Regions from separate parts of the Faecalibacterium prausnitzii genome, predicted to be linked through region 1. Evidence: a T-box and tRNA genes for the amino acid it is inferred to sense, from the RefSeq annotation. Region 1 holds a T-box; the other holds one or more tRNA genes.
The links. A T-box is a leader RNA that pairs with one kind of tRNA and senses whether it is charged. The one in region 1 lies ahead of tyrS (tyrosine--tRNA ligase), so its partner is inferred to be a tRNA-Tyr.
Positions count from the first base shown of each region.

Region 2: it encodes a tRNA-Tyr, which carries the amino acid that the T-box ahead of tyrS (tyrosine--tRNA ligase) is inferred to sense. The anticodon was not compared.

Region 1 is NZ_CP065377.1:1,485,228-1,500,144, forward strand. It holds gene I5P96_RS07345 (glycoprotease) at 1-538, shown strand, start outside; gene xseA (exodeoxyribonuclease VII large subunit) at 526-1,749, shown strand; gene xseB (exodeoxyribonuclease VII small subunit) at 1,727-1,948, shown strand; gene I5P96_RS07360 (polyprenyl synthetase family protein) at 1,962-2,843, shown strand; gene I5P96_RS07365 (divergent PAP2 family protein) at 2,870-3,340, shown strand; gene dxs (1-deoxy-D-xylulose-5-phosphate synthase) at 3,397-5,280, shown strand; gene I5P96_RS07375 (TlyA family RNA methyltransferase) at 5,277-6,080, shown strand; gene I5P96_RS07380 (NAD(+)/NADH kinase) at 6,103-6,954, shown strand; gene I5P96_RS07385 (arginine repressor) at 6,979-7,464, shown strand; gene recN (DNA repair protein RecN) at 7,481-9,157, shown strand; T-box leader at 9,192-9,450, shown strand; gene tyrS (tyrosine--tRNA ligase) at 9,514-10,731, shown strand; gene I5P96_RS07400 (ACT domain-containing protein) at 10,849-11,316, opposite strand; gene dapB (4-hydroxy-tetrahydrodipicolinate reductase) at 11,363-12,121, opposite strand; gene dapA (4-hydroxy-tetrahydrodipicolinate synthase) at 12,207-13,097, opposite strand; gene asd (aspartate-semialdehyde dehydrogenase) at 13,136-14,218, opposite strand; gene queA (tRNA preQ1(34) S-adenosylmethionine ribosyltransferase-isomerase QueA) at 14,373-14,917, shown strand, end outside.
Region 2 is NZ_CP065377.1:588,301-603,217, reverse strand. It holds gene I5P96_RS02915 (transposase) at 1-239, shown strand, start outside; gene I5P96_RS02910 (glycoside hydrolase family 2 protein) at 262-2,733, opposite strand; gene I5P96_RS02905 (MFS transporter) at 2,730-4,142, opposite strand; gene I5P96_RS02900 (helix-turn-helix domain-containing protein) at 4,378-5,433, shown strand; gene I5P96_RS02895 (DUF6061 family protein) at 5,453-5,704, opposite strand; tRNA gene I5P96_RS02890 (tRNA-Tyr) at 5,857-5,942, opposite strand; gene I5P96_RS02885 (alanine/glycine:cation symporter family protein) at 6,131-7,516, opposite strand; gene I5P96_RS02880 (carbohydrate ABC transporter permease) at 7,905-8,771, opposite strand; gene I5P96_RS02875 (carbohydrate ABC transporter permease) at 8,771-9,727, opposite strand; gene I5P96_RS02870 (twin-arginine translocation signal domain-containing protein) at 9,828-11,270, opposite strand; gene I5P96_RS02865 (LacI family DNA-binding transcriptional regulator) at 11,355-12,371, opposite strand; gene I5P96_RS02860 (GH36-type glycosyl hydrolase domain-containing protein) at 12,962-14,917, shown strand, end outside.

The DNA.
Region 1 (14,917 bases):
GAAGGTGCTGCTCTTCCACATTTCCGGCGGCACCACTGACCTGCTGCTCTGCGACGGGGTCCGGCAGATCACGACGCTGGGCACCAGCAGCGATCTCTACGCCGGGCAGGCCGTGGACCGCGTGGGCGTCAAACTGGGCTTTCCGTTCCCGGCAGGTGCCGAGGTCTCCCGCCTGGCAGCGCTGTGCGAAGAGCCCATCCGGCCAAAGTCCAGCGTCAAAGGGATGACATGCAGCCTTTCCGGCCTGGAAAATCAGTGCAATGCGCTGCTGCAAACTGGAAAAAGCCCGGAGTATGTCTGCAAATACTGCCTGCTCTGCGTGGCTGATACCGTCGTCCGGATGACGAAGGCGGCGCAGAAGGAATACCCCGGCCTGCCGGTGGTCTGCGCAGGCGGCGTCATGAGCAGCGACATCATCCGCGTGTGGGTGCAGCAGCGTCTGCCGCAGGTGTATTTCGTGCCGGGCCGGTATTCCAGCGACAACGCCATCGGTGTGTCCATCCTTGCCGCACGGGAGGCCGGATTATGGCTGAAGTGATCTCCGTCTCGGCGCTGAACCAATATGTCAAGACCCTGCTGGATGCCAACGATCTCCTGTTCGACCTTGCTCTCCGGGGCGAGATCGCGAACTTTGTTCAGAACGCCCGCAGCGGCCACTGTTATTTTTCGCTGCGGGACGAGACGAGCAGCGTCAAAGCGGTGATGTTCCGGTCAGACGCGCGGCGGCTCGGTTTCCGCCCCGAAGAGGGGATGAAGGTCATCGTCCGCTGCCGCGCCACCCTGTACGAGCGAGACGGTGCGTTCCAGGTCTACGTCAACGACATGTTCCCGGACGGCATCGGCTCGGCGCAGCTCGCCTTTGAGCAACTGAAAGCGAAACTCGACCGGGAGGGCCTGTTTGCCGCCGAACGCAAAAAGCCGCTGCCCCGGTTCCCGAAGTGCATCGGCCTTGTCACCAGCAAGACGGGGGCTGCGCTGCAGGATATCCGGAACGTCATCGGGCGGCGGTGGCCAGCCGTGCGGCTGCTGCTCTGCCCGGTCAGTGTGCAGGGATTTGAAGCGGCTGACGAGATTGCCGCAGCCATCGACCGGCTGGACAAGTCCGGTCAGGTGGACGAGATCATCGTGGCGCGCGGCGGCGGAAGCCGGGAAGACCTCTGGGTCTTCAATGCCGAGCGCATCGCGCGGGCCGCATCCCGCTGCAAAACACCGCTCATCAGCGCCATCGGTCACGAGATCGACTTTACGATCCTGGACTTTGTGGCAGACCAGCGCGCCCCGACCCCCTCGGCGGCGGCAGAGCTTGCCGTGCCCGACCGGGCCGAATTTTCACGAAAAATATGCAATTTGGAAGAAAATATTCACATTTCTATCCAAAACAGGCTGAGTTTATGCTATAATAGGCTGGACGAAACGGTGCAGCCGCTTTCCCGGCAGAACATGCAGGCGCAGCTTGCAGGCCGACAGCAGCAGTTGGAGGCAGTTTCCGGGCAGCTGCAAACGGCCGCGCGGGAAAAGCAGCAGGACGCCGGGCTGCGTCTGCGCCATGCGTCTGCGCTGGCTGCAACGCTGAACCCGTATGGCGTCCTCGCGCGGGGCTATGCGCTCGTGCAGGACGAAAAAGGCCGCATCTGTGCGCCGGATGCCCTTCGCGAAGGGCAGAAGATGACGCTCTGCGGCGCAGTGAACCGCATCCATTGTACCGTGGATGCCGTGGAGGGACCCAATGAGAGCACCCAAGAGCTTTGAAGAAGGAATGGACCGGCTGGAAGGCATCCTTGACCAGATGCAGCAGCCGGAAACGACGCTGGCGGAATCGGTCAAGCTCTATGCGGAGGCCGCATCCCTGACCGATTACTGCCGCGCAACGTTGGAAAAGGCTTCGCTGCAGCTGGACGAGATCGACGCCAAGCGCACCGCCGCCCCGCAGCCGGAAGCAGACAACTAAGGAGGATCTATCAATGGATTACGCAAAGCAGTATCAGGAGTATCTGGTGCGGGTCAATGCTGCGCTGGAGACTGCCTGCAACACCTATCTGCCCGAAGAGTCGGACGTCTGCCGTGCGGCCCGCTACAGCCTGCTGGGCGGCGGAAAGCGCATCCGTGCTGTACTGGTGCTGGCCGTCTGCGATATGCTGAACGGCGATGCCGCCGCTGCCGACCAGTTTGCCGCCGCTGTGGAGATGCTGCACTGCTATTCGCTGATCCACGACGATCTGCCCTGCATGGACAACGACGACCTGCGCCGGGGCAAGCCCTCCTGCCACAAGGCATTTGGCGAGGCCACGGCTATGCTGGCCGGTGATGTCCTGCTGACCGAGGCGTTTGATGTCATCGCCAACGTCGAAGCCCCTGCCATCGTCAATGTACGGGCGGCCAGGGCGCTGGGAGCCGGTGCGGGCAGCCGCGGCATGGTCTACGGCCAGGAGCTGGATCTGAAATATGAGGCTCTGGCTGCGACCGAAGAGCAGTTGCGCCTCATCCACCGCAACAAGACCGGCGCGCTCATCAACGCAGCCGTCCAGATGGGCGCTGCCGCTGCGCAGGCCAACGAGACCCAGTGCCGGGAGCTGGAGGGCTACGCCTATGGCATCGGTCTGGTGTTCCAGATCGTGGACGATGTGCTGGATGTCATCGGCTCGCAGGAGCAGCTGGGCAAGCCCATCGGCAGCGACAGCGAGAACGGCAAGAGCACCTTCGTCACCCTCTACGGTACCGAGGGTGCGATGGAGCTGGCCCGCAGGCTGAACGAGCAGACCTGCGCGTCTCTGCGCGCAGAATTTGGCGAAAAGAGCGCCTTCCTGGAGCAGCTTGCCAGGGAACTGCTGGTCCGCCGCAGCTGAACAAACAAAAAGAAAGAGAGCATAACATGCAACTGATCCGCGATGTTTTGAACCTGAATCCGATCCTGACGGTGGCGCTTCTGGCGTGGTTCGTCGCGCAGGTATTGAAGACCCTCATCAATTTTATCCTGCTGGGCAAGTTCCAGCTGGAGCGGATGTGGGGAGACGGCGGTATGCCCAGCGCCCACAGCGCGACCGTCTGCGCCATGGTCATCGCCACGGCCCGGAGCGAGGGCTTCGGCTCGGCGATCTTTGCGGTGGCCGCAGTCGTCGCCATCATCACGATGCACGACGCCATGGGTGTCCGCCGCGAGACCGGCGAACAGGCCAAGGTGCTGAACAAGATGATCGAGCAGTGGATCGACGTAACGGAAAAGAACGCCCCCTTCCTCCAGAACATGCACCTGAAGGAAATGGTCGGCCACACTCCGCTGCAGGTCCTGGCCGGTTTTGTGGTCGGCTGCGTGGTCGGGGCGTTGTACCCGATGGCGCTCTGAGTCGATTTCTGGCGGGCAGTCCCGCCGATTCCAAATTGTGAGAAGGACGTGAATCTATGAATTCGCCTTTGCTGGAAAAAATCTCGCAGCCCAGCGATCTCAAAAAGCTCTCCGGCCAGCAGGTCGAGCAGCTTTGTGCGGACATCCGCGAATTTTTATTGGAAAACGTATCCAAGACCGGTGGCCATCTGGCCTCCAACCTGGGGGCTGTGGAGCTGACGGTAGCGCTGCACCGCGTCTTTGCGACCCCGCAGGACGAGATCGTGTTCGATGTGGGCCACCAGTGTTATACGCACAAGCTGCTGACCGGCCGCCGCGAGGGCTTTGCAAAGCTCCGCCAGCTCGACGGCCTGTCCGGTTTCCCGAACCCCAACGAGAGTGAACATGACGCCTTCATTTCCGGCCACGGCAACACCGCGCTGTCGGTCGGCATCGGCATTGCGTGGGCCAAAAAGCTGCGGGGGGAGCCGGGGCAGGTGATCGTGCTCATCGGCGACGGTGCCTTTACTGGCGGCATGGTCTACGAGGGGATGAACAACATCGGCAGCCTGGACAATCTGCTCGTCGTTCTGAACGACAACAAGATGTCCATCTCCAAAAATGTAGGCGCGCTGTCCCGCTATCTCAAGCGTCTGCGCACCACCAATCGCTACTTCGATGCCAAGGAGAACGTGCGCAGCTTTCTGGACCACGTGCCTGTGGTCGGCACACCGCTCAAGGTGGCCATCCAGAACAGCAAGGCCATGGTGCGCCGCGCTATGTACCACTCCACCATGTTTGAGGATATGGGCTTCCATTACTACGGCCCCTTTGACGGCAACAATGAGCAGGAAGTCGAACGGATCCTGCGCAGCATCCATAAGCAGCCCGGCCCGCACTTCCTGCATGTCGTCACGAAAAAGGGCAAGGGTTACGCGCCCGCCGAGAGCAACCCCGGCAACTTCCATGGGGTCTCGAAGTTCGACCTCATCGACAGCATCCCGGACCCGGAGGTCGCCCCGAAGGAATCGTTCTCGACCGTATTCGGCAACCTGCTGAATCAGGAGGGAGCAGCGGACAAAACCATCTGCGCCATCACGGCAGCGATGAAGTACGGCACCGGTCTGCAATTCTTTGCACACACGCACCCGGAGCGGTTCTTTGATGTAGGCATGGCCGAGCAGCACGCAGTGACCTTTGCCGCCGGTCTTGCCAGCCAAGGGATGCTGCCGGTGGTCTGCATTTATTCCACTTTTTTACAGCGCTCCTATGACCAGATCATCCACGACGTCAATCTGCTCAATGAGAACGTCGTCTTCGCCATCGACCGTGCCGGTTTTGTCCCGGCCGATGGTGAGACCCATCAGGGCATCTTTGACCCGGCTTTCCTGAGCCAGGTCGGCATCCCCATCTATTCGCCGTCGAACTATGCGGAGCTGCGGCACTGGCTGCCGGTCCTGCTGGGCAAGGACCAGAAAGGCCCCCGCGCCATCCGCTATCCGCGCGGTGGCGAAAGCGCGGTGCTGGCGGCTTACGGCTGTTCGGGCAAAGCGTACGACCGGATGCACACGGCACCCGGCGCGCAGGTCGCACTGGTCAGCTACGCCGACGAAGTGGAGGATGTGCTCCAGGCAGCTCAGATTCTGGGGGAGGAAAACCTGCCCTGCGATGTTTATAAGCTTGTAAAGGTGTTCCCCTTTACAGATGATTTCATTGACGAAATCCGTCGTTATCCGGTCGTTTTGTTTGCCGAAGAGTGTGTCGCCTGCGGCGGCATCGGCGAGCACCTCGAAGCCGCACTGTATCAGGCAGGCTGGAAGGGAACTTACATCCACCGGGCTGTTGAAAACGTTCGTCTGCCCCACGCGACCGTCCCGCAGATCAAGGAGGCGACCGGTCTGGACGCCGCCCATCTGGCGCAGGCAGTCCGTGAGCACAGGAAAGGAGAAACTGCATCTTGAAAATCCGATTGGATCAATATCTGGTTCAGCATGGCCTGATCCAGAGCCGTGAACGTGCCAAAGCCATGATCATGTCCGGCGTCGTCTTCGTCAACGAGCAGAAGGTGGACAAGGCCGGTGAGATGATCAAGGAAGACGCCAAAGTCGAGGTGCGCGGCCACGACATCGGTTATGTCAGCCGCGGTGGTCTGAAGCTGGAAAAAGCAATGCAGTGCTTTCCACTGACCCCCAACGGCAAGGTCTGCATGGACATCGGTGCGTCCACCGGCGGCTTCACCGACTGCATGCTGCAAAATGGTGCGGTCAAGGTCTATGCCGTCGATGTCGGCTACGGCCAGCTGGCCTGGAAACTGCGCACCGACGAGCGGGTCGTGAACATGGAACGCACCAACATCCGCAGCGTCACCCCCGACCAGCTGGGCGAACCCATTGAATTTTTCAGTGTAGATGTCTCGTTCATCTCGCTGCATCATATCTTCCCGGTGGCGCAGGCGATCACCACACCGGACGCCATGGGCGTCTGTCTGGTCAAGCCGCAGTTCGAGGCCGGCCGCGAAAAGGTCGGCAAGAATGGCGTCGTGCGCGACCCGGCCACCCATTGCGAGGTGCTGCACAATGCGATGGGCTACGCAGCGGCCAACGGCTTCGCCGTGCGCGGGCTGGATTTCAGCCCCGTCAAAGGCCCGGAAGGCAACATTGAGTACCTGATGTTCGTGCAGAAGAGCGCAGAGCCCGCCGTGCTGGACGACAGCGTGGCAAAACAGGTCGTGGAAGCCAGCCATTCGACGCTGGACCACTGAGAGCAGAAAGAAGGTGCTGGGTGTGACTGTTTATATTTCACCCAACCCCGGCAAAGCGATGGCCTACGGCATCTCGCAGCGGGCCGCACAGATCCTGCTGACCCACGGTGCCAGGGTGCTGATGCAGACCGACCTCAAGGCTGTGTGCGACACGATGGGCGTGGAGTATCTGCCGCAGGAGGAATGCCTCGAAAAAACGGATGTCATCCTGACCATCGGCGGGGATGGCACCATCCTGCACGAGGCCAACCTCTCGCTGGAATACCGGAAGCCCATCCTCGGCATCAACCTGGGGCGCTGCGGCTTTCTGGCCACCTGTGAGATCAACGAGATGGAACAGAAGCTCTCTGCCGTTGCGCGGGGAGATTATCTGCTGGACAACCGGATGCTGCTTTATGTCCGCGTTCTGGGCGACGACAGCTGGGAGGGCCACGCCCTCAACGATGTCGTCATCACCAAAGGCCGTTTGCAGCAGGCCATTGATTTCAGCATCTACTGCGATGACATTCTGGTCGAGCATTACCGCGGAGATGGTGTGATCGTGGCTACGCCAACCGGCTCCACGGCCTATTCACTGGCGGCCGGCGGGCCCATCCTGGACTCGCAGACCAAGGGCGTGGTCGTCACGCCCATCTGCCCGCACAGTCTGGCCAGTCCGGCCATGGTGTTTGCACAGGAACGCAAGATCAACATCTGCGTCGGTCAGGTCGCGGACGAGGAAGTCTTCGTCAGCTGCGATGGTGCGGCAGGCTATTCTCTGCATGCTGGTGCCACCGCCGAAGTGCGGCTGAGTGACCAGATCGTGCAGCTCATCACCTTCAGCAAAGCCGACCAGTTTCAGGCCATCGACCAGAAACTGCGCGGCAGACGGTAAGTTTTGACAGAAAGGGGAACCGATATGGCCAGCAGCCGAGGCGATGCCAAAACCAAGCGGGAGCGTCAGCAGACGATCCTGCGGCTGATCCAGGAGCATCCGATCAGCCGTCAGGAGTCCCTGCTCGACCACCTGCGAAATGAGGGATTCGATGCCACACAGGCCACGATCTCCCGCGATATCCGGGAGCTCAGCCTGGTCAAAGCGGCCACGAGCACCGGCTACCGGTATGTTTCCAGCCATAACGAGGCGCTGAACCCGAAGATCCAGAGCCGTTTTGAGACGATCTTCCACGAGTCTGTTCTGGGGGTGGATTTTGCCGGACACGTCGTTCTGGTCAAATGCTACTCCGGCATGGCGAACGCCGCCTGTGAGGTGTTTGACGCCCTGAAATGGAAAAATGTTGTCGGAACTTTGTCCGGCGACGATACCTTCCTGATCGTGGCCCGCTCGGAGCGCGATGCAAAGACCATCTGCTCGGAGCTGACCCACCACATCGGACAGAAATAATGCGGGAGAAATTACCATGCTGAGCAGCCTGCAAATTGAAAATGTTGCAGTCATCCAGAAAGCCGACGTGCATTTTGAAAAGGGCCTGAACGTCCTCACCGGCGAGACGGGCGCGGGCAAGTCGATTTTGATTGACTCCATCAATGCCATTCTCGGCAACCGGACGTCCAAAGACCTTGTGCGCACCGGGGCGGCCAAAGCGGTCATCCGTGCCGCCTTTGATGACGTGCCGGGTGCTGTGCTGGACAGCCTGGAAAAGGCCGGATATGAGCGCTCCGATGCTCTGACCCTGAGCCGCGAGATCACAGCCGAAGGCAAAAGCACCTGCCGCATCAATGGGATGCCTGCCACAGCCGCCATCCTGCGGGAGCTGTGCGGCGGGCTGATCAACATCAACGGCCAGCACGACTCCGTCGGCCTGCTGAACCCGGCCCATCACGAGGGGATTTTGGACGCTTATGCGCAGAATGATGCCGCATTTCAGGCGTATTATACCGTTTACCGGGAGCTGATCAAGGTCAAAAAAGAGCTGGATGCCATCATCACCGATGAGACCGAAAAGCAGCGGAAGATCGACCTGCTGAGCTATCAGGTGCAGGAGATCGAGGATGCCGCCCTGACCGAAGGCGAGGAGGAGACGCTGGACGCCCGCCGCAAGGTGCTGGCGAACGCCTCCACCATCCGGGAGCGGATCTCTCAGTGCTATGCGCTTCTTTCCGGCGATGATGAGACGCCCGGCGCAGTGGACCTGCTGGGCGAAGCCTCCAACGCGATCGACGCAGCGGCGCAGGTGGACAACACGCTTTCGGATGCCGCCGGGCAGCTGCTCGACCTCTACTATACGGCCAAAGACGTCTCGGCTGACCTCATCGGGCGGCTGGACGGATATGATACAAATGATGCAGAGCTGGACGAGATCGAGCAGCGCATCGACCTCATCTACAAGCTCAAGCGCAAGTATGGCGACACGGTGGAAGACATCATCGCCTTTGGAAAGGCCGCGCGGGAGGAGCTGGACCGCATCCAGTTTTCGCAGGAGCGGGCCGAACATCTGCAAGCGGAAAAACACCGTCTGTATGTTCTGGCGCGGGACAAGGCCGAGGTCCTGACCCAGACCCGCCTGCGGGCCTTTGAGGAGCTGAACAGGCGCATCTCCGGTACGCTGGATTTCCTCAACATGCCCGGTGTCCGGATGACGCTCCGCCATGCGCGCGGCCCGCTGGCCAGCCATGGACAGGACAGCGTGGAATTTTATATTTCCACCAACCCCGGTGAGGCCCCGAAGCCTCTGGCAAAGATCGCGTCTGGCGGCGAGCTGAGCCGCATTACACTGGCCATCAAGAACGCGATGGCCGATAAAGATGCCGTGCCCACCGTCATCTACGATGAGATTGACAGCGGCGTTTCGGGCAAGGCGGCCAGCCGCATCGGCGAGGTGCTCAAGCAGAGCGCGCAGGATCATCAGATTCTCTGCATCACGCACACGGCACAGATCGCCGCTCTGGCCGACTGCCATCTGCTTATCCAGAAAAATGTTGCAAACGAGCGCACCTATACCGAGATCCATCCGCTGGATCAGGAGGGCCGGGTGGATGCTCTGGCGCACATCATCTCCGGCGACCATGTCACCGAACTTTCCCGTGCCAACGCACGGGAAATGCTGGGCCTTGCCGAGAGCGAAACTCGTGATTGACAAGTTTCTGGAATTGTGCTACACTGGCTTATGTTGAAAGGCGATGAAGGGAACAAGTACCCTGAAGCGCTCTGCCCAGAGAGGCCCCGGTCGGTGCAAGGGGCGTGCAGAGCAGCGGGGGAAATACCTCCCGGAGCTGTAAGCTGAATGAGAGAACTCTCTAGTAGGCTGTGCCGCGTGCGAGCGTTACAAACGCAGGAGTGTCGTCCTACTCTGGGGCATGCACTCGTGAGGCCGCTTCCGTGAGGGAACGGCAAACAGAGGTGGTACCGCGAACATTTCTCGCCCTCTGCCAAATTTATTTTGGCAGGGGGCGTTTTTTATCCCTCTGCCCACAAAACAGGAGGAAAAAACTCATGACTCTGTACGAAGAACTCAAGGCCCGCGGTCTGGTGGCGCAGATCACCGACGAGGAGATCATCGACCTCATCAACAACGGCAAGGCGACCTTCTACATCGGCTTCGACTGCACTGCCGACAGCCTGACCGCAGGCCATTTCATGGCGCTGACCCTGATGAAGCGCCTGCAGATGGCTGGCAACAAGCCCATCGCCCTGATCGGCGGCGGCACCACCATGATCGGCGATCCCTCCGGCCGCACCGACATGCGCAAGATGCTGACCAAAGAGGACATCGCTCACAATGCCGCCTGCTTCAAAAAGCAGATGGAAAAGTTCATCGACTTCTCCGAGGGCAAGGCCCTGATGCTGAACAACGCCGACTGGCTGCTGAACCTGAACTACGTCGAGCTGCTGCGTGACGTGGGTGCCTGCTTCTCGGTCAACAACATGCTGCGCGCCAAGTGCTACGAGCAGCGGATGGAGAAGGGCCTGTCCTTCCTCGAATTCAACTACATGATCATGCAGAGCTACGACTTCTACTACATGTTCCAGCACTACGGCTGCAACATGCAGTTCGGCGGCGACGACCAGTGGAGCAACATGCTGGGCGGCACTGAGCTCATCCGCCGCAAGCTGGGCAAGGACGCCTACGCCATGACCATCACCCTGCTGACCGACTCCCAGGGCAAGAAGATGGGCAAGACCGCTGGCAATGCCGTCTGGCTCGACCCCAACAAGACCAGCCCCTTCGAGTTCTACCAGTACTGGCGCAATGTCGGCGATGCCGATGTCATGAAGTGCATCCGGATGCTGACCTTCCTGCCGCTGGAGCAGATCGACGAGATGGCCACCTGGAAGGATCAGCGCCTGAACGAGGCAAAGGAGATCCTGGCCTATGAGCTGACCAGCATGGTCCACGGCAAGGAAGAGGCCGACAAAGCCCAGAACGCTGCCCGCGCCCTGTTCAGCGGTGCAGCCGATACCGAGCACATGCCCACCACCCAGCTGACCGAGGCAGACCTGACGGACGGCTCCATTGGCATCCTGACCGTGATGGTCAAGGCCGGTCTGGCCGCCTCCAACGGCGAGGCCCGCCGTCTGGTCACCCAGGGAGGCGTCCTCGTCGATGGTGAGAAGGTCGCCGCTCCTACCGTCAGCTTCACGGCTGAGCAGCTGGCCAATGGCATCGTCATCAAGAAGGGCAAGAAGATCTACCATAAGGTCACGCTGTAAAGCGCTTTTGCAAAACACAGCAAACCACCCATAACATCAAGAGCCGCCCGCTTCTCAAAACCGAGAAGCAGGCGGCTCTTTTGCACGTTGAAATATTCCGGGATCGATCGGGCTTTTTTACAGCTCGAATGCCTTCTTCAGCACATCGTAGGCAGCATCTTCATTTTCTGCGCGAACCAGAAGGGAAATATCCAGATCGCTGGTGGTGATGAGCAGCACTTCGATGTCTGCCATGGCCAGAGCGTTCAGGGCACGGGCTGCCACACCGCAGCTGGTGACCATCTCTTCACCGAAGAGGTTCAGCTTGGAGTATCCCACACTGATGAGCGGGGAAGCCTTGGCATCCTTGTCGAGGTTGGCGGCCGAGATGGCTTTCATCACGAGGGGCAGGTCGCTGGCCGAGGCCGTAAAGCTGAAATCCATGGTGGTGCCATGGGGTGCGCTCTGGCTGATCATATCCACCACGACGCCGGTATCCGCAAAAATCTGCAAATATCGTGCCAGACTGTTGCCCTTGAACTCGACATCCTGGACGCTGATCATCATCAGACTGGGTTCAATGCTGATCTTCGAAACACCGTACATAGTAAACACTCCATTCTGCCCATACGGGCTGCAAGATCCGGCAGGATCACATTTCTGCAATCATGTTACCCATATTGTACAGTCCCGGCTCCTTTTTTGCAAGATAAACAGCGGCATTGATGGCACCGTTTGCAAAAATGCTGCGGGAATAGGCGGTATGCTTGAGGGTGATGACCTCGTCCGGGCCGCAGAACAGCACCTCGTGGTCGCCCACGATGCTGCCGCCGCGCACCGAGCTGATGCCGATCTCCTTGGGGTCGCGCTTCTGGCGGACGGAGGAGCGGTCGTAAACGTAGTGATATGCGCCGTCGTTCTCTTCGTTGATGGCGTCGGCCAGCATCAGAGCCGTGCCGCTGGGGGCATCCAGCTTGTTGTGGTGGTGCTGCTCCACGATCTCCACATCATACGCGGCACCCAGAATGGCCGACGCGCGCTTGCACAGCTCGGACAGCACATTGATGCCGATGGACATATTGGCGCTCTTGAACACGGGCACTGTGCGGGACAGCTGAACGACCTTGAGCTGCAGCTCTTCGGACAGGCCGGTGGTGCAGACCACGATGGGCAGCTTGTGGGCCTCGCAGTAGGGCAGGGTCTTTTCCACGGCAGCGGGGGAGCTGAAGTCGATGACTACATCGCCCTTGCCGTCCAGCTTTTCCAGGCTGTCGTAAACAGGGATGCCGTTCTGCTCGCCGTCCTTCACATCAATACCGGCAATGACACGGCAGTCCTCCCGCTGGGCAATCATCTCGCACAGCACATGTCCCATCCGGCCGCCGATGCCCTGAATGATAATATCCGTCATTTGATCTTACCTCGTTCTTTGATTTTCCGAAAAGGCCAAATGCCCGGAAGAACGTTCCACCGGGCATTTGTGCGTTGTTCTGTTGTTATTTCAGGAGGCCTTCTGCGGCAAGCGCCTGTTCGATCTTCTCCTTGTGCGCGTCGCTGGGCTCCACCAGAGGCAGGCGGCAGGCACCGGCGTTCCAGCCCAGCACGTTCATGGCGTACTTAACCGGGATGGGGTTGACCTCGCAGAAGAGGGCGTCCGCCAGCGGCAGGATCTCCAGCTGCAGCTGGCAGGCCTTCCGGGTGTCGCCGTCGAACCAGGCCTTGCAGCAGTTGTGCATCAGCTCCGGCTTGACGTTGGAGACGACACTGATGACGCCCTTGCCGCCGAGGGACAGCAGGGGAACCACCTGGTCGTCGTTGCCGGAGTAGATGTTCAGTTCATCGCCGCACAGCTGTGCAATCTTCGCCACCTGTGAAATGTTGCCGGACGCTTCCTTGATGCCATTGATGAGCGGGTGCTTGCTCAGCTCCAGAGCCGTCTCCGGGGCAATGTTCAGGCCGGTACGGGAGGGCACGTTGTAGAGGATGACCGGGATCCCAGCCGCATCGGCCATGGCGGTGAAGTGCGCGATCAGGCCCGCCTGAGTGGTCTTGTTGTAGTACGGGGTGACCAGCAGCAGGGCATCGGCGCCGCACTCGGCAGACTTTGCAGCCAGTGCGCAGCCGTGGTCGGTGTCGTTGGAACCGGCACCCGCGATGACGGGCACCCGGTGGTTGACGGTATCAACGGTGAACTTGATGGCAGCCAGCTGCTCTTCATCGGTCATGGTGGAGCATTCACCGGTGGTTCCGCAGATGACGATGGCATCGGTGCCGCGCGCGATCTGGTCCTCGATGATGCGGCCCAGCTCGTCAAAATTGACGCTGCCATCCTCGTACATCGGGGTGATGATCGCTACGCCCGCGCCGGTAAAGACAGGATTTTTCATAGTGTAAGATCTCCTTTTGCTGTGTTTGGGAACGCAGATCAGTCAAAATAGCCCTTGGCGGCCAGCAGCTCTGCCAGCAGGACCGCACCGCCTGCCGCACCGCGCAGGGTGTTGTGGCTCATGCAGGCGAACTTGTAATCGAACAGGGTGTCCTCCCGCAGACGGCCCAGGCAGACGGCCATGCCGTGCTCGGTGTTGCGGTCCAGCTTGGGCTGGGGACGGTCGTTCTCAGTGAAGTAGTGCAGGAACTGCTTGGGTGCGCTGGGCAGCTCCAGCTCCTGCGCAGGGCCGCGGAAGTTGGCCCATGCTGCAAGGATCTGCTCCTTGGTGGGCTTCTTGTCAAAGCTCACGAAGACCGCAGCGGTGTGGCCGTCGGAGACGGGAACACGGAAGCACTGTGCGGTGATGACGGGCTTCTCGGCATTGACGATCCGGTCGCCCTCGATGTGGCCCCACAGCTTCAGCGGCTCCTGCTCGCTCTTCTCTTCCTCGCCGCCGATGTAGGGGATGACGTTGTCCACGATCTCCGGCATCCGGTCAAAGGTCTTGCCCGCACCGGAGATGGCCTGGTAGGTGCAGACCAGCGCCTTGCTGACGCCGAAATCCTTCATCAGGGGATGCAGGGCCGGCACATAGCTCTGCAGGCTGCAATTGGACTTGACGGCGATGAAGCCGCGCTTGGTGCCCAGACGCTTGCGCTGTGCCGGGATGATCTCAATGTGGTCGGCGTTGATCTCCGGCACCACCATCGGGACATCCGGGGTGCCGCGGTTGGCGCTGTTGTTGGAGACGACCGGGCACTCTGCCTTGGCATAAGCCTCCTCAAGCGCCTTGATCTCGGCCTTGGGCATATTGACGGCGCAGAAGATGAAGTCCACCTGCGAAGCGACCTCTTCCACCTTGGAAGCGTCCAGCACGACCATCTTCTTCACGCTTTCGGGCATCGGGGTGGTCATGGCCCAGCGGGAACCGACAGCCTCCTCATAGGTCTTGCCTGCACTGCAGCCGGATGCGGCCAGGGTGGTCAGTTTGAACCAGGGGTGATTCTCCAGCAGTGTGATGAAGCGCTGACCGACCATGCCAGTCGCACCGACAACGCCAACTTTATACTGTTTTTCCATTTCCAGCACCTTTCCTTTCAAAAAAACGAAATTCACACAGAACGCAGGCTTGCAAACCGGACGCCCATGCAATATAATAGATACCGCTTATACAGATTTTATGATAACATTGATACGACCTTCGTGTCAATCATCGGAAAGGCAAATGCGAAGCATGTTAAAAAAAGATTTTTGGTATGATTTACCCAAAGAGCTCATTGCACAGGAGCCTGCGGACCCTCGTGATGCCGCGCGCCTCATGGTCCTGAGCCAGAAAGACGACAGCATCCAGCATCGGATCTTCCGCGACCTGCCGGAATATCTGGAGCCCGGCGACCTGCTGGTCGTAAACAATTCCAAGGTCCTGCCCGCCCGCATCGTGGGCGTCAAGCAGCCCACCGGCGCAGTCTGTGAGCTGCTGCTGCTCCGCCAGGTCAAGGGCGACCAGTGGGAATGCCTGGCCAAGCCCGGCAAGCGGATGCAGCCGGGCACAAAGGTCAGCTTCGGCGACGGCACCCTGACCGCCGTGGTGGACGAGACGCTGGAAGACGGCAACAAGTTCGTTACATTCTATTATGACACCGAGACCCTTTATGAAAAGCTGGATGAATTTGGCAAAATGCCTCTGCCGCCCTACATCACCAAGCAGCTGGATGACCAGAGCCAGTACCAGACCGTCTATGCCAAGGAGCTGGGCAGCGCCGCCGCCCCCACGGCAGG
Region 2 (14,917 bases), 900 kb from region 1:
ATCCCGATGAAGTCATTGACCGTCTGGCACGGGCATTCTACCCAGCTATCCTTGCCTGCTGGAACAGCGAGGAAGGCCAGCGGGAGTTTGCTGCATGGCAGGCGGAGCAGGCTCATCATACTACCAGCAAAGAGAAACAGAGCGTTCCCGACGGGGAACGCCCTGTTGTACATATTGCTATCGCATGTGGATTTTTCAGGGTGCGTCCTATTCGGGGGCGCACCCTGTTTTTGTTTTGAGCCTTCACCGGCTTTTTGAGCTTCAGCACTCTGCTTCCTGAATCAGGATCGTCAGCTGCTTCTGAACGCTGTCATCTGCTGTGACGGTCAGATGAATTTCGCCCGCAGCTTCTCCTGCACGGACCACCGCCATGCAGCAGCCGTCAAAGGTCTCGCTTTCCGGGGTGTCGTAACGTTCCTCGGAGCAGGGGTTTGCGCTGCCTACGGCTTCCAGAATGCCTGCACCCTCCAACTCCACCTTCAGGGTGTGCTTGGTGTGCAGATCTGCAGTGCTATTTGCATCCACGAATTGGATCATCACAAAGGCGGCATCCTCGCCGTTAGCTTGCAGGGTCTTACGATCTGCTGTAAGGGTCATCTGTGCATCCTGTGCGGTGCGCAGCGTGAACTCGCCGTCACACACACCGCCGGTATAGCCCACAGCCTTCAGCTCGCCGGGAGTGTAGGGCACGCTGTAGGTGGCGGTAAAATCCACCACGGTACGGCGACCCAGAGAAGCACCGTTCAGGAACAGCTCCACCTCCTCCGAGGCGGAGTACACATCCACCGAAGCCGTTTGTCCCTCAAAACCGGGCCATGTCCAACTGGAAAGGTTATCCTTGAACATCCAAGGCGTTTTGCTGGAGATCTGACCGTTGTGTTCCATTCGCAGCACTGCCAGATAAGGTGCCTTCCGCAGACCGTAAACGATCTCCCGCAGATAGCTGATGGGGCGGCGGTTGCCCAGCAGATCCAGATCTCCAATATAGGCGGTGCGTTCCGGGTAGATGCTGCTGAAATTGGCACCGCCATCGTAATGGAAGATGCCGCAGCCGGCCTCCCCCAGATAATCGTAGCCAGCCCATGTGAAGTCGCCGATCATGTGGGGGTTCTCCTCCACAATGCGCCACAGCCGCACGATGTCTGCCGGGTAGGTCTCGGTACCCAGCACTGCCTTGTGGGGGTGCAGCTCATGCTCCAGCACGTGGCGTCCGGTAAGGTAGTTCAGACCGATCACATCGCAAGAATCCTCGCAGCCGGACAGCGCCTCGGTGAGCAGGGGATGGGTGGCAAAGTAGTCCCCCTTTTCCCCGGACATCAGGCTCATAAAGCTGTTCAGAGCATTGCTGCCGCCGCCATCGCCGCCGGTTGGGCCGGGCTGTGCCGGGAACTTTCGCATCACATCCCCCATGATCTCCCGCAGACGGTAACCGGCTGCCATCAGACCGTTGAGGGCGTTGGTGGTGTAACGGGTGGGGTCCAGCTCCCGGAAGGTGTTGCAGAGCCGACGGTTGGTCTCTGCTCCGCTTTCCGAGCCCGCCTCGGAGATCTCGTTGCCCACACAGTACAAAATAACACTGGGGTGGTTGTAGTCCTTTGCCACCATCTTCTCGATGGTCTGCTTCCAGTCCTGCTCAAAGTACAGAGCATAGTCGTAGGGATTCTTCCGCAGGTTCCATACGTCGCTCAGCTCGTCCATCACCAGCACACCGTACCGGTCGCAGGCATCCAGCAGCGCCCGCCCTGCCGGGTGATGGGAGGAGCGGATGGCATTGAAGCCCGCTTCCTTCAGTTGACGAATGCGGCGCTCCTCGGCATCGGGCAAGGTAGCTGCACCCAGAATGCCGTTGTCGTGGTGGATGCAGGCACCCCGCAGCTTGACGGTCTGCCCGTTGATGCATACCCCATGCGCTGCATCGATGCTCAGGGTACGGATGCCGAAGCTGGTCTCTTCCCGGTCCAGTTCTTCCTCGCCCTCCAGCACCTGCATAATGCTGGTGTAGAGGTTGGGGCTCTCCGGGCTCCACAGAGCCGGGCTGTCCACGCAGTACCGGAAGGAGACGGTTCTGCTTTCGCCGGGCTGGAGCAGGAGGTTCTGCCGGTCGGTGAGCACTGCCGTGCCCTCCCGGCAGATGGTCTGCTGCAGGGTCACCCGTTCTGTAACAGTGCTGGCAGACTGCACCTGCGCCGTCACATCCAGCAGGGCAAAGCCCTCGCCCACCTCCCGGGTGGTGATACACACGGTATCCTGCGGCAGATAGACCTTGTTTCCCACCAGCAGCCGCACCGGGCGGTAGATGCCACTGCCGGTATACCAGCGGCTGTTGGGTTCCAGACTGTTGTCTGCAATGACCTTCAGCAGGTTGTCGGCACCATATTTCAGGTAGGGGCCAACCTCCACGGTAAACTCCGCATAGCCGTTCACGTTCCGGGTCAGCAGCCAGCCGTTCAGGTAGACCAGCGCCGTCTGGTATACGCCCTCAAACACCAGCGATACCGGCTTGCCTTGCCACGCCTGGGGTGCGGTGAAATGCTTCTGAAAAATGTACTCGCCGCCGGGGTAGAAACCGGTCTGTGCACCGTTTTTCGTGTCCGGGGTGCGGGCTTCGTGGATCATGGCATCGTAGGGCAGATGTACGGTTTTGGTCTGGGTATTTCCCAGAAAGGAATTCATCCGGGAATTGCCATCGCCCTTTTCTACTGTCCAATCTGCGTTGAAATTCTGTCGAATCATGCCTGTGCCTCTTTCTGGTGTTCAGCATCCCACTTCTTATTGGCTTTTTCCACATCAAGGAAAGCCAGCAGCACCGTGATAATGATGCCGATCACGAAGGGGAAGGTGATGTACAGGTTGAAGATCATCCGAATGGCGCTTTCGCTCTGGACCGTTGCGGTACCCACAAAGCCACCCAACTTCAGCAGCCAGCCCACAGCCGCAGTACCGATGCCGCCGCCGACCTTCACGCCCAGAGAGGAGCAGCTGTACATCATACCGTCCATGTGGATGCCGGTGGTGCGTGTGGTGTAGCCGCTGGCCTCAGCGATCAGGGCATTCAGAGAACCGCTGAGGGTACCTGCAAAGATGCCCTTGATGAACATGAACAGCAGGAACATGGAAAGGTTCTTCTGCATGGCAAAGTAGATCATGGGAATGCCCAGCACGCTGCTGATGGCGTAGCCCCAGAAGTTGACCTTCTGCATACTGCCGGTCTTTTTGATGAGGACAGGCGCAATGGCCAGTGCGATGATAACAGGGAACATCTTCATCATGGAGAACTGCCCCAGCAGGCTGCCATCGCCCCAGTAATAGGTGGCGCAGAACACACCGGCACCGGTGGTCAGGTTGCTCATGATATAGTACACGATGTAGATGGCAAGAATCATCAGGTAATACTTGTTGTGGATGAGGATCTTAGCGGTCTCGGCAAAGCCATGCTTTTTCTCCTCGGCAACTGCTTTGCCTTCCTCTGCGGCTTCGCTGGTGTTGCCGCTCAGTTCTTCCTCCGGCAGCTCTTTAACTGCAAGGCAGCTGATGGTGTTGACCACCAGACCAACGATCGCGAAGATCAGAGCCGTGGTACGCCAGCCTGCGGCACCGCTGCCGAACTTCTCCACCATGCCGGTAACGGCAAAGCCCATAAAGATGTTGGTGACGACCGCAAACATAAAACGGAAGGAGCCCAGCTGCACACGCTCATTGTTGTTCTTGGTGATCAGCGCCACCAGAGAGGAATAGGCAATGCCGTTGGCAGTATAGAACACTGCATTCAGTGCCGTGTACACGATGAAGAAGTAGATGTACTGCATGGTGGTGCTGCCAGCCGGGATGGCAAACAGCAAAAACAGGCAGAGGGAAACGCCTACCTGGCCAAACAGCATCCAGGGACGAGCCTTGCCCAGCTTGGAGTGGGTGCGGTCGATCAGGGTGCCAAAGATCACATCGCTGATGCCGTCCAGGACCTTGGAAGCCAGCATCAAAGAGCCGATGATGGCGCTGTCCAGACCCAGTGTTCCGGTCAGATAAAGCAGTACAAAGCTGGAAACCAGACCATAGGAGCAGTTAGAGGCCAGATCACCGGAACCGTAGGCCAGCTTCTGATACCATTTCAGATATTTTTTCTCTGTCGTTGCAGGTGCAGACATGGGGATTCTCCTTTCAAGATGTGCTGTATCATTCACGGCGACAGAATGCGTCTGTCGCTTTACATTTTTTCAAAAGCACTCTATAATAAAGCCATCGGCCGCACAGCTTTTACAGAATGTTTTTGTATTGTGCCTATATTTTAGCAATTCCGTTCACATTTCACAATGACAGCATCGTGTGCCGCATCCATCAGATTGTATCATATTCGCACATTACAGAAAAGGAGACGCTTTCATGAAACCGGATTCCACCAGCTACGAGAATATTTTGGAGGTTGAAAATCAGGGCAGTCAGCTCTCTACCTTCTACAAGATCATGTCCCCGGTGCAGATCACGCTGGAGTCCTGTACCGGTCTGGGGGAAACCGACCAATACAGCATTCAGATGTTCTCACCAAATGGCTGCTGGCTGCATGAAAACTCTATGGATGCTTTGTTCCGTGCGCTCAGCTCCCGTCCGCTGCACCGCCACGATTATTTTGAGCTGATGCTGGTGCTGGAAGGAGAGGTCATCCAACAGATCGAGGAAAAAGAATATCCCTACCGTGCCGGGACCTGCTGTCTGGTGAACCGCAGTATCCTCCACAACGAACGGTTCACAGGCCCCGCCAAGCTCTGTTTTATTGGTCTATCCGTAGATTTTGTCCGCAGCCTGACGGAATCTGCATCCCTGCAATTATTTGAAGCCGAGCGTCATCTGCCGGAAAATCCCGTTTTGCAGTTCATGCTGGCAAATCTGGGCCAGGACCTCCGAAAGGAATATCAGGATCTTTTCCCCACACCGGAAAACACCGATAGCGTTCAAACCCTGACAACGCTCATCGCCCGCATGACCCACATCCTGCACGAACCCAGTGCCGCCGCCACCTATTATTTGAAGGGCGCGCTTTGCGAACTGTTCGATTTTCTGTCGTCCGGGTTCTACGTCACCCCGGTTCACCTGAGCAGCAGCCCCGAAATCCTGCTCTTTCTGCGTATCAGCCGTTTGCTGGAGGATACCGACGGGCGGCTGCCTCGCAGTGAACTGGCACGGCTTTTGAATTACAATGGCAGCTACCTCAATTCCATCGTCCAGCGCCGCACCGGTCTGTGTCTTTTCGATTACGGCATGACCTTCTGTTTCCAGAAGGCTGAACGGCTTTTGCGGGAGACAACACTTTCCGTCAGCGAGATCGCCCTACAACTCAAATTTACCAACCGCACCCACTTCTACGAGCTGTTCCGGCAAAAGTACGGCATGACCCCGCAACAATGGCGCAAGATGCAGAAAAGCGCAGAGCACTCTGAATAAGGTGCTCTGCGCTTTTCTCTTAATCTTCTAACCCATGGCTCCCAGTTACGTTTTTCAAGTATTCTTCTAGATTGCCGTTCAGAATCAAATCCGCATAGCCCAGTGGGTCATTGTAAATAAGATAGTCCAGCTCCGCCCTCTGCGCCACGGTCACATCCAGCGCATCCTCGACCCTGGTGCAGTCAATGGAAATTTTTCTCCCATCTTGGAGAGTCAACTCCACGCACCCGGTATCCATGTTGAAATGGCAAGCTCTTGCATCGTACTTCATAATCATACCCTCCAAATCTTGTTATTGGCTTACGGTCTATGACAAGGTATCGGAGTTTTGCGCCGTCCACAGGAACCTTCGTTGTTGTACCCGAAGAAAACGAAAAATCCGAACCCTTCTCCAATCGGAAACAGGTTCGGATTTTTCTTGTTTGGTGGGCGCGGGTGGATTCGAACCACCGAAGCTGAAAAGCAGCAGATTTACAGTCTGTCCCCATTGGCCACTCGGGAACACGCCCAGATTCTGTTCACGTCCTTGCCGGACGACTCGTTTATTTTAGCAGACAAAAGCGGATTTGTCAACCGTTTTTTCGCATTTTTTCAGCTTCTTTTTTCGCGGACAAAAAAGCGGCGCAGCTTAGCGGAAATTCTCCGCTCCGGCTGCGCCGTTTTGCGAACGATTCATGGAGCGGGGCGTCTCCCCTGCTCAGGGTTCCAGATGTTTCCGGCGCTCATAGTCCCGGAGAGCCTCAATGGCCTCGCCGGAAAGCGGATAGAGCGCGATGAGGTTGAAGATGGTCATCAGGCCGATGCCCACATCGCCAAGGTCCCACACGACTGTGTAGGCCTGCACACCGCCCACCAGCAGCATCCCCAGCGCCAATACCTTATAAAGGGTCTGCCAGAGCCAGCGGTCCCCGAAGAGATACGCCACATTGGAGCGAGCGTAGAACAGGATACCGATGAAGGTGGAAAAGCTGAACAGCGCCAACGTCACAGCGATGAAGATGACGCCGAAGCTGCCCAGATGGTACTGCACCGCCGCCTGCAAGAGGTCCATGCCGGTCAGGCCCGCCGTGACGGATTCCGGGGCCAGCAGCATGACGAAGGCCGTGCAGCTGCAAATGACGATCGTATCAATGAGGACGCCCAGCGCCTGGACCAGCCCCATCTTGACCGGATCATCGCAGTCGGCAGCTGCGGCCGCACAGGGTGCCGAGCCGCTGCCCGCCTCGTTGGAGAACAGGCCGCGCTTGATACCGTTCATCAGAACGGCACCAAAGCCGCCCGCCGCCACCTGCCGCAGACCAAAGGCTTCCGAGAAGATGCTGCCCAGCACCGCCGGGAGGTGGGTGATATTGGTCGCGATGACATAAAGCGTCATCACAAAATAGCAGACCGCCATCACCGGCACGATGACGTCCAGGCTTTTCACGGTGGCGTTCTTGCGCAGCACGATGACTGCCGCCAGCACCACCAGTGCCACCGTCGTTGCAATGGGCGGGATGTGGAACGCATTCTTGAATGCCGAGCTCACCGAGTTGCTGATGACCTGGCTGATGCCGCACCAGCAGATGAGGCCCGACAGCGCGAACAGCACCGCGACCACCGAGCGCCGCAGCGGTTTCTTCCGCTTCCGCTCCGCCCACATGTGGATATAATAGGCCGGGCCGCCGCGCTGGCCGCCGTAGAGCGGATCGGGCTGTCGGTACTTCTGGGCCAGGGTGGATTCCACAAACGCGGTGGACGCGCCCAGCAAGGCCGTGACCCACATCCAGAACACTGCGCCCGCGCCACCGGCAGACACCGCCGCCACAACGCCCACCAGATTTCCCATGCCCACGCGGGTGGCCGTGGAAACGATGAGGGTCTGGAACGACGAAAGGCTGTCCCTGCTCTGGTTTTTCTCGCAGACGGCCGAGATCATATCCCGGAACAGCCGCACCGGCAGCAGACGCGTCCGCAGGGTGAAGAACACCCCCGCCGTGAGCAGCAGCACCACCATCAGCGAGATCCCCACGCCGCCCGCAATGGGCAGCACAAACAAATCGCCCCAGAGAAAACGATAGACCGTTTCAATCAAATGAATCAACTGGGTCTCCTCCTGTGTTTTATACTTCGTACTTTATTATACTGGTTCAGTTCAGTTTTGTAAATCGGAAAAAACAGCAGACAGCCCGGAGCAGGTCGTCTCCGGGCTGTCTGCTGTTTATGATATGGAAGGAGAATTCGGAACGGTCGTAATTCGTTTGCGTGCAGCCGTGCTGCATTGCCGATTGTAGGGAGATGGGCCTCGCGTTGCACGAATCGTTTGCCATGCGATATGGCGAATGCTCGTTTGGGGCTTTCGTGCGGGAAGCGGAAGCAGCGCCCTCTTGCGGTGCCCTGCATCCGCTTCGGCCCTTGGACGGGCCTCGCGTCTTGCAGACCGCTGCGCCAAAAATTTCTCCCTGTTTCTGCCGCTGGCAGTGGTCGAAATTTTAGCCTTTTACGCCGCCCAGTGCCACGCCGCGGACGATGAACTTCGAGAGCAGCAGGTAGACGATGATCACGGGCAGGATGGCGATGGCGACCATCATATACACCTTGCCCATATCGAACTTCAGGAAGTCTGCACTGCGCAGCTGCGCAATCAGGATGGGCAGGGTCTTCTTATCGGCGGTATCCAGGACCAGAGCGGGGATGAAGTAATTGTTCCAGCTGGACACGAAGGCGAAGATGGCCTGCACCGCCAGCGCGGGCTTCATGATGGGGAGCACGATCTTATTGAAGGTATAGAACTCTCCGGCTCCGTCGATGCGGGCCGCTTCCACGATCTCCATCGGCAGGCTGGCGTCGAGGTACTGCTTCATAAAGAAGAAGACGGCAGGCGCTGCGATGCTGGGGATGATGAGCGGGAGGAACGAGTTCTTCAGGCCCATCTTCGTGATGAGCTGCAAAAAGCCCAGGGCCGACACCTGCGTCGGCATGGTCATAATGAGCAGGATGATGGCGAACGCCACCTTCTTGAACCGGAAGTTGTAGGCATAAATGCCGTAAGCCGTCAGGGCCGAGAAGTAGACGCTGAGCGCAGCCGAACAGGCCGAGACGATCAGGCTGTTCCGCACACCGGTCAGCACCGGGATGTTCGCGTCGTTCAGCACGTTTTTCAGGTTGGTCATCAGGGATTTGCCGGGGAGCAGCGAAAAGCCTTTCTGGATCTCAAAGTGGGTACGGGTGGAGTTGATGACCAGCACATAGAAGAAGAACAGGCACAGAAAGCTGATGAGCACCAGCGCGATGTAGCACCCGGTGCGGCGGGCAGCCAGTGTGGCTTTTTCCGACTTTGTCGATGCAGTGTGAGCCATTACTTCTTTCCTCCTTTCAGAGCCTTGCGCTCTGCCTTGCTGCGGCCATCGTCTTCCCTGGTCAGGCTCACGTAAACGACGACGCAGAGCACTGCGCAGACGAGGAACAGCACCACAGACACCGCGCCTGCCATGCCGTAGTTCTTGCTGAACAGGTGGTTGTTCAGGTACATGATCATGGTGGTGGAGGTGCGGTCCGGGCCGCCCTTACCGTTGGTCAGGATCTGCGGCACATCGAACATCTGCAAGCCGCCGATCATCGAGGTGATCATGACGTAAACGAGGATGGGGCGGATGAGCGGGATGGTGATCTTCCAGAACATCTGGTTCGGGGTGCAGCCATCCAGCTCAGCGGCCTCATACAGGGTGGGGTCCACGCCCATGATGGCGGCCATCAGCATGATGGTGGTGTTGCCGAACCACATCAGGAAGTTCATCAGGCCGATCAGACCGCGGTTGCCCCAGACCGTGTTCAGGAAGCTGAACGGCTGCTTGAGGATGCCCATGCCCATCAGCGCCGCATTGACGGGGCCGTTGTCCGAGAAGAGGGCGAAGAACAGCATGGCGAACGCCGATGCCATGATCAGGTTGGGCATGTAGATGACCGTCTTGAAGAAGGTCTGGCCCTTCAGCTTGAGGCGCAGGTCGGTGAACCAGGCCGCCAGCAGCAGGGAGATGGCGATCTGCGGGATGAAGCCGATGATCCAGAGCAGCAGAGTGTTGCTGAAATATTTGGGCAGGTCTGTTGCAAACAGGGTCACGTAGTTCTTCAAGCCCACAAAGTTGGGTCCGATGATCTTCAGACCGCTGCGGTAATATTCAAAGAAGCTGTAATAGATGGTGGATGCCAGGGGGATCAGCTGGAATACCGCGAAAATGAGAAAGAACGGTGCGATGAAGATGTAGCCCCATTTCGCGTAGCTGATCGACCCTTTCTTTTTTGTTTTCTCTCCCATGTGACTGCCTCCTGACGGATGTTTCCGAAAAAAAGGGAGCGGGCGGGGCACTGCGCCCGGCCCGCCCCCCTGATCTCAGTTGTGTGCGAGTGCGTCTGCCTTATGCGGGCCAGACAACGTCGGTCAGCTCCGGATACTTCTCCTTGATGGCGGTCTCGAAGTTTGCCTTTGCGGTATCTTCATCCACGTTGCCGGTGAAGTAATCCTTGAAGGCGGTCTGGAAGCTCTCGTTCAGGCCCTGGTCATACGGGCCGGCGTTGGACATGTCGATCTTCTTGGCTGCCTCTGCGAACAGCGCGATGTGGTTCTGGCCGCCCAGGAAGTCGGACTTGTAATCGCTGCTGGCGATCTCTTCCATGGCCTTTTCGTTGTTGGTGTAGTCCTGGGTATCCAGAGTGATCTGCTTCATGATGGCCTCATCGCAGGTCAGCTTCTGCATGACATCCTTGATGGTGTCGAGGTTGTCGCTGCCGGCTGCGCCGCAGATCCAGGTACCGCCCCAGTAATACGGCTGAGGGCCTTCGCAGACTGCGTAGTCACCGTAGATGCCGTTGCCGACCTCTTCCTTGCCGCCCTCAGAAGTAGGCGTCTCCAGAGAGTTGCCCAGCAGGGTGAAGTTGATGCCCCAGGTGGAGTAGAAGAAGCCGAAGACCTTGCCGTTGGGGCCCTGGTCGGATGCCCACTGGCTGTCCCACAGGCTGGACTTGTTGTTGTAGCCCTTGTCGGTGTACTCCTTGGTCTGATCGACCCACTTCATGATGTTCTCATCGACGGTGACGGTGGTGCCGGTGACCCAGGGCGCTGCCACGTTGTTGGAGAAGGTGCGGTATGCATCATCGAAGCCGGACAGCATCTTGTAGCCCTTGGCAGATGCCTGTGCAGCGACGTCGTTGAACTTGTCCCAATCGGACAGGTAGGTCTGGACTTCGGTGGGATCATCGGTGCCCAGAACATCCTTTGCGATGCTGCGGCGGTATGCGAACAGGCCCGGCGTTGCCTGCCAGGTGGTGCCGCGCTGGCTGCCATCGACGGTGACGATGTCCTTGGTGTACTGATACTGACCCGCCAGGTCGGCGTCGGTCAGGCCGATGTCCTTCTTGACATCCAGAACGTAATCGGAATCGACATACTTCAGCGCGTAGTCGGCCTCGATCAGGAAGATATCGATCTTATCATCATCGGCTGCGGAGTCCTGGCTCAGCAGGGCCTCGTCCAGCTTGTTCTGATAGTTGTTGTTCTCGTTGGCATTGATGGTCCACTTCACGGTCGTGCCATCCTTCAGGGTGGTGGTGGACTTATCCGATGCGATGGCGGAGACTTCGGGGTAATAATCGTTGAAGCGGCTCTGGAATTCGTCGTTCCAGCACCAGATGTTCAGCACCTTGCCCTGTGCGGCAGGCCCGGCTGCGGCAGAAGAAGCGGCTGCAGAGGAGGCTGCGGTCGAGCTGGCAGTGGAAGAACTGCCGCCGCATGCAGAAAGCGCTGCGGTGATGGCGACTGCACCAGAAGCGACCAGGAAATTACGACGCGAAATCTTTCTCATAGTAGAAAACCTCCTTCAATGGTTCTCATGCAAACGAAATCCGATTTGTTTTATCAAAGCTCCGGTCCGCCCGGAGCCGAGGAACTAGGTTTGGGCCGGTCGGCCGACGGAGTCGCCTTCCAGCAGCTTGCCGGTCACGAGCAGCTGCTCGGCCAGCGTCACACGCGGGTGCTCGATCATCTGCACCAGCTTGTCTGCGGCGGTGCGCCCCAGCATCATGGTGTTCTGCTGGTAGGTCGCCAGCTGCGGCTTCATGACGCGGGAGAGGTAGATGCCGTCGTAGCCCATCACGGAGATGTCCTCCGGGATGCTCAGCCCCGCCTCCGCGATGGCATTGTAGCCGCCCATGGCAGAGAAGTCATCGGGGAAGAGGATGCAGGTGGGCCGCTGCGGAAGCGCCAGCAGTGCTTTCGTTTCCTGTGCGCAGCGGGCGGCGTCGTGGTAGATGCCCTCCCGCACATACACATCCGGAACTTCCAGCCCCAGCTCATCGCAGCTCTTGTAGAAGCCCGCCAGACGGTTCTCGGTAACGGCGGTCCGCTCGCCATGGATGAAAGCGATGCGGCGGTGGCCCTGACTGTATGCCGTGCGGACCAGCGCCGAAAGGCCGGCCACGTTGTCCGAAAGGACTGCCATCCGGTTGTTGAACACATGGTCGATCGTGACGACCGGCACATCGCTGTTCACCAGCTCGATCACCTGCGGGTCTGTGAAATCCACACAGGCGATCACGGCTCCGTCCACCCCGCGGTAGTGGCAGTGCTCCAGATAGGTCATCGTCTTGCCGCCGAGGTTCCGGTTGATAAAGGTGATATCGTAGCCCAGCTGCTCGACCCGGACTTTGAAGCTGTCCAGCACAGCGGAGAAGTATTCGTGTGCCAGGCCGCTCTGCCGTTCGTCCACGAACAGGACGCCGATGTTATAAGTACGGTTGGTCTTCATGGAGCGGGCCGCCATATTGGGAACATAGCCCATCCGGCGAGCCGCCTCCCGAACACGGGTGCGGGTGGCCTCGGAGATATCCGACTGGCCGTTGAGCGCCTTGCTCACCGTGGCCACCGAGACCCCGCATTCCTGCGCCAGATCTTTCAGGGATGACATTTCGTCGTCCTCCTCTCAGGAACCGATTGGCTCTGAACGAATCCTAAATCGTTTTCGCAACTTCAATATAGCGCATTTCGCATCAAAAATCAAGCGCAAACGAAAATCTTTTGTGTCGATTGCCATGATTTTGGCGGTTTGTTCGATTTTCGGCGAATCAAATTATGCAGTTTGCTCTATTTTCGCTCTCTTTCGCTCATTTTCGAATATTTTTTCGCTTCCTGCTTTCGTATCAGTGGGGACATTCTGGCAGGATCTTATTATTACTTTAGAATGGGGATTTTCGTTCCCAGTTTGGAGCCTGTGGGCCGGTTCTAAAAGGCGCAGCGCTTCCCCCGCCCCGCCTGCTTCACATGAAAAAAGTTCGTTCTCTCTTCAAAATCATTACAAAATCCTTACAATTTCGCCGAAATCAGCTTCCTGCCCGGTGCGTTGTATATTTCATAAAACCACTTGAATTTCGCTGTGGAATCGGTTATGCTTAAAGCAGCGTAATCGTTCTCTCTTTTCTTGCAGCGCGTTCTTAATCGTTTTCGCTTTTCTGATGGTTGCAGCGCGTTTCCTGTTTTTGCAAAGGAGGAACTGATCGTATGAAATTCGGACATTTTGATGATGTGCATCGGGAATACGTGATCGACACGCCCCGCACGCCCCTGCCCTGGATCAACTATCTGGGCAGTGAGGACTTCTTCAGTCTGGTGTCCAACACCGGCGGCGGCTACAGCTTTTACCGGGATGCGCGGCTGCGCCGCATCACCCGTTACCGCTACAACAACTCTCCGCTGGATATGGACGGCCACCGCATCTACATCAACGACGGCGGCACGATCTGGAACCCCGGCTGGCAGCCCACCAAGACCGAGCTGGACGCCTACAGCTGCCGCCACGGTCTGGGCTACACCATCCTGACCGGTGAGAAGAACGGCATCCGCGCCCAGCAGGAGCTGTTCGTCCCGCGCGGCGACGCCTGCGAGATTGACCGCCTGACGCTGGAAAACAAGACCGGCACCCCCCGCACGCTGGATGTGTTCAGCTACGTGGAGTTCTGCCTGTGGGACGCCATGGACGACAGCTCCAACTTCCAGCGCAACTTCTCCACCGGCGAAGTGGAGGTCGTGGGCAGCGCCATCTACCATAAGACCGAGTACCGCGAGCGCCGCGACCACTACGCAGTGTTCTGGGCCAACACCCCGGTCACCAGCTTCGACACCGCCCGCGACGCCTTCTGCGGCGTATACGGCGGCCCCGCCGAGCCGGAAGCCGTCAAGGCGGGCCGCTGCTCCAACAGCATCGCCCACGGCTGGGCCCCGGTCGGTGCCCACCACTTCCACCTGACCCTGGAAGCCGGGGAGACCCGGACCATCCTCTTCGGTCTGGGCTATATTGAGAATCCCATGGACGAAAAGTTCACCGCCCCCGGCGTCATCAATAAGACCCGCGCCGAGGCCATGATGGCCCGCTATGCCACCGACGCCCAGGTGGACGAGGCCCGCAGAGCGCTGGCCGACCACTGGGACAAGCTGCTCTCTACCCTGCAATTGCACTCCGGCGACGAGAAACTGGACCGGATGGTCAACCTGTGGCACCAGTACCAGTGCATGGTCACCTTCAACATGAGCCGCTCGGCCAGCTACTACGAAAGCGGCATCGGCCGCGGGATGGGCTTCCGCGACAGCTGCCAGGATCTGCTGGGCTTCGTCCACATGATCCCGGAGCGCGCCCGCGGCCGCATTCTGGATATCGCCGCCACCCAGTTCGAAGACGGCAGCGCCTACCACCAGTATCAGCCTTTGACCAAAAAGGGCAACCGCGATGTTGGCACCGGCTTTAACGATGACCCGCTCTGGCTCATCGCAGGCACCGTTGCCTATCTCCGCGAGACCGGCGACTGGTCCATTCTGGACGAGTCCGTCGCTTTTGACAACGATGTGAGCAAGGCACAGCCTCTCATGGAGCATCTGCGCCGCAGCTTCCGCTTCACCCGCACCCACCTCGGCCCCCACGGCCTGCCCCTCATCGGCCGCGCCGACTGGAACGACTGCCTGAACCTGAACTGCTTCTCCGAGCACCCCGGCGAGAGCTTCCAGATCACCGGCCCCAGCGAAGGCCCGGTGGCCGAAAGCGTTTTCATCGCGGGCATGTTCGTCAAGTACGGCAGCGAGTACGCCGACCTGTGCGACCACCGCAGCCTCCCGGAGGAGGCCGCCGAGGCCCGCGCCGCCATCGCGGAAGTCGAGCAGGCCGCTCTGACCGCCGGCTGGGACGGTGCCTGGTTCCGCCGCGCCTACGATGCCTTCGGCCAGCCCATCGGCAGCAAGGAATGCGACGAGGGCCAGATCTTCATTGAGCCGCAGGGCATGTGCGTCATGGCGGGCATCGGCAAAACGACCGGTCAGGCCGAGCAGGCGCTGAGGAGCGTGGAAGAGCGGCTCGACACCCGGTACGGCGTCGTTCTGCTCCAGCCCGCCTACACCACCTACCGCCTCAACCTCGGCGAGATCTCCAGCTACCCTCCGGGATACAAGGAGAATGCAGGCATCTTCTGC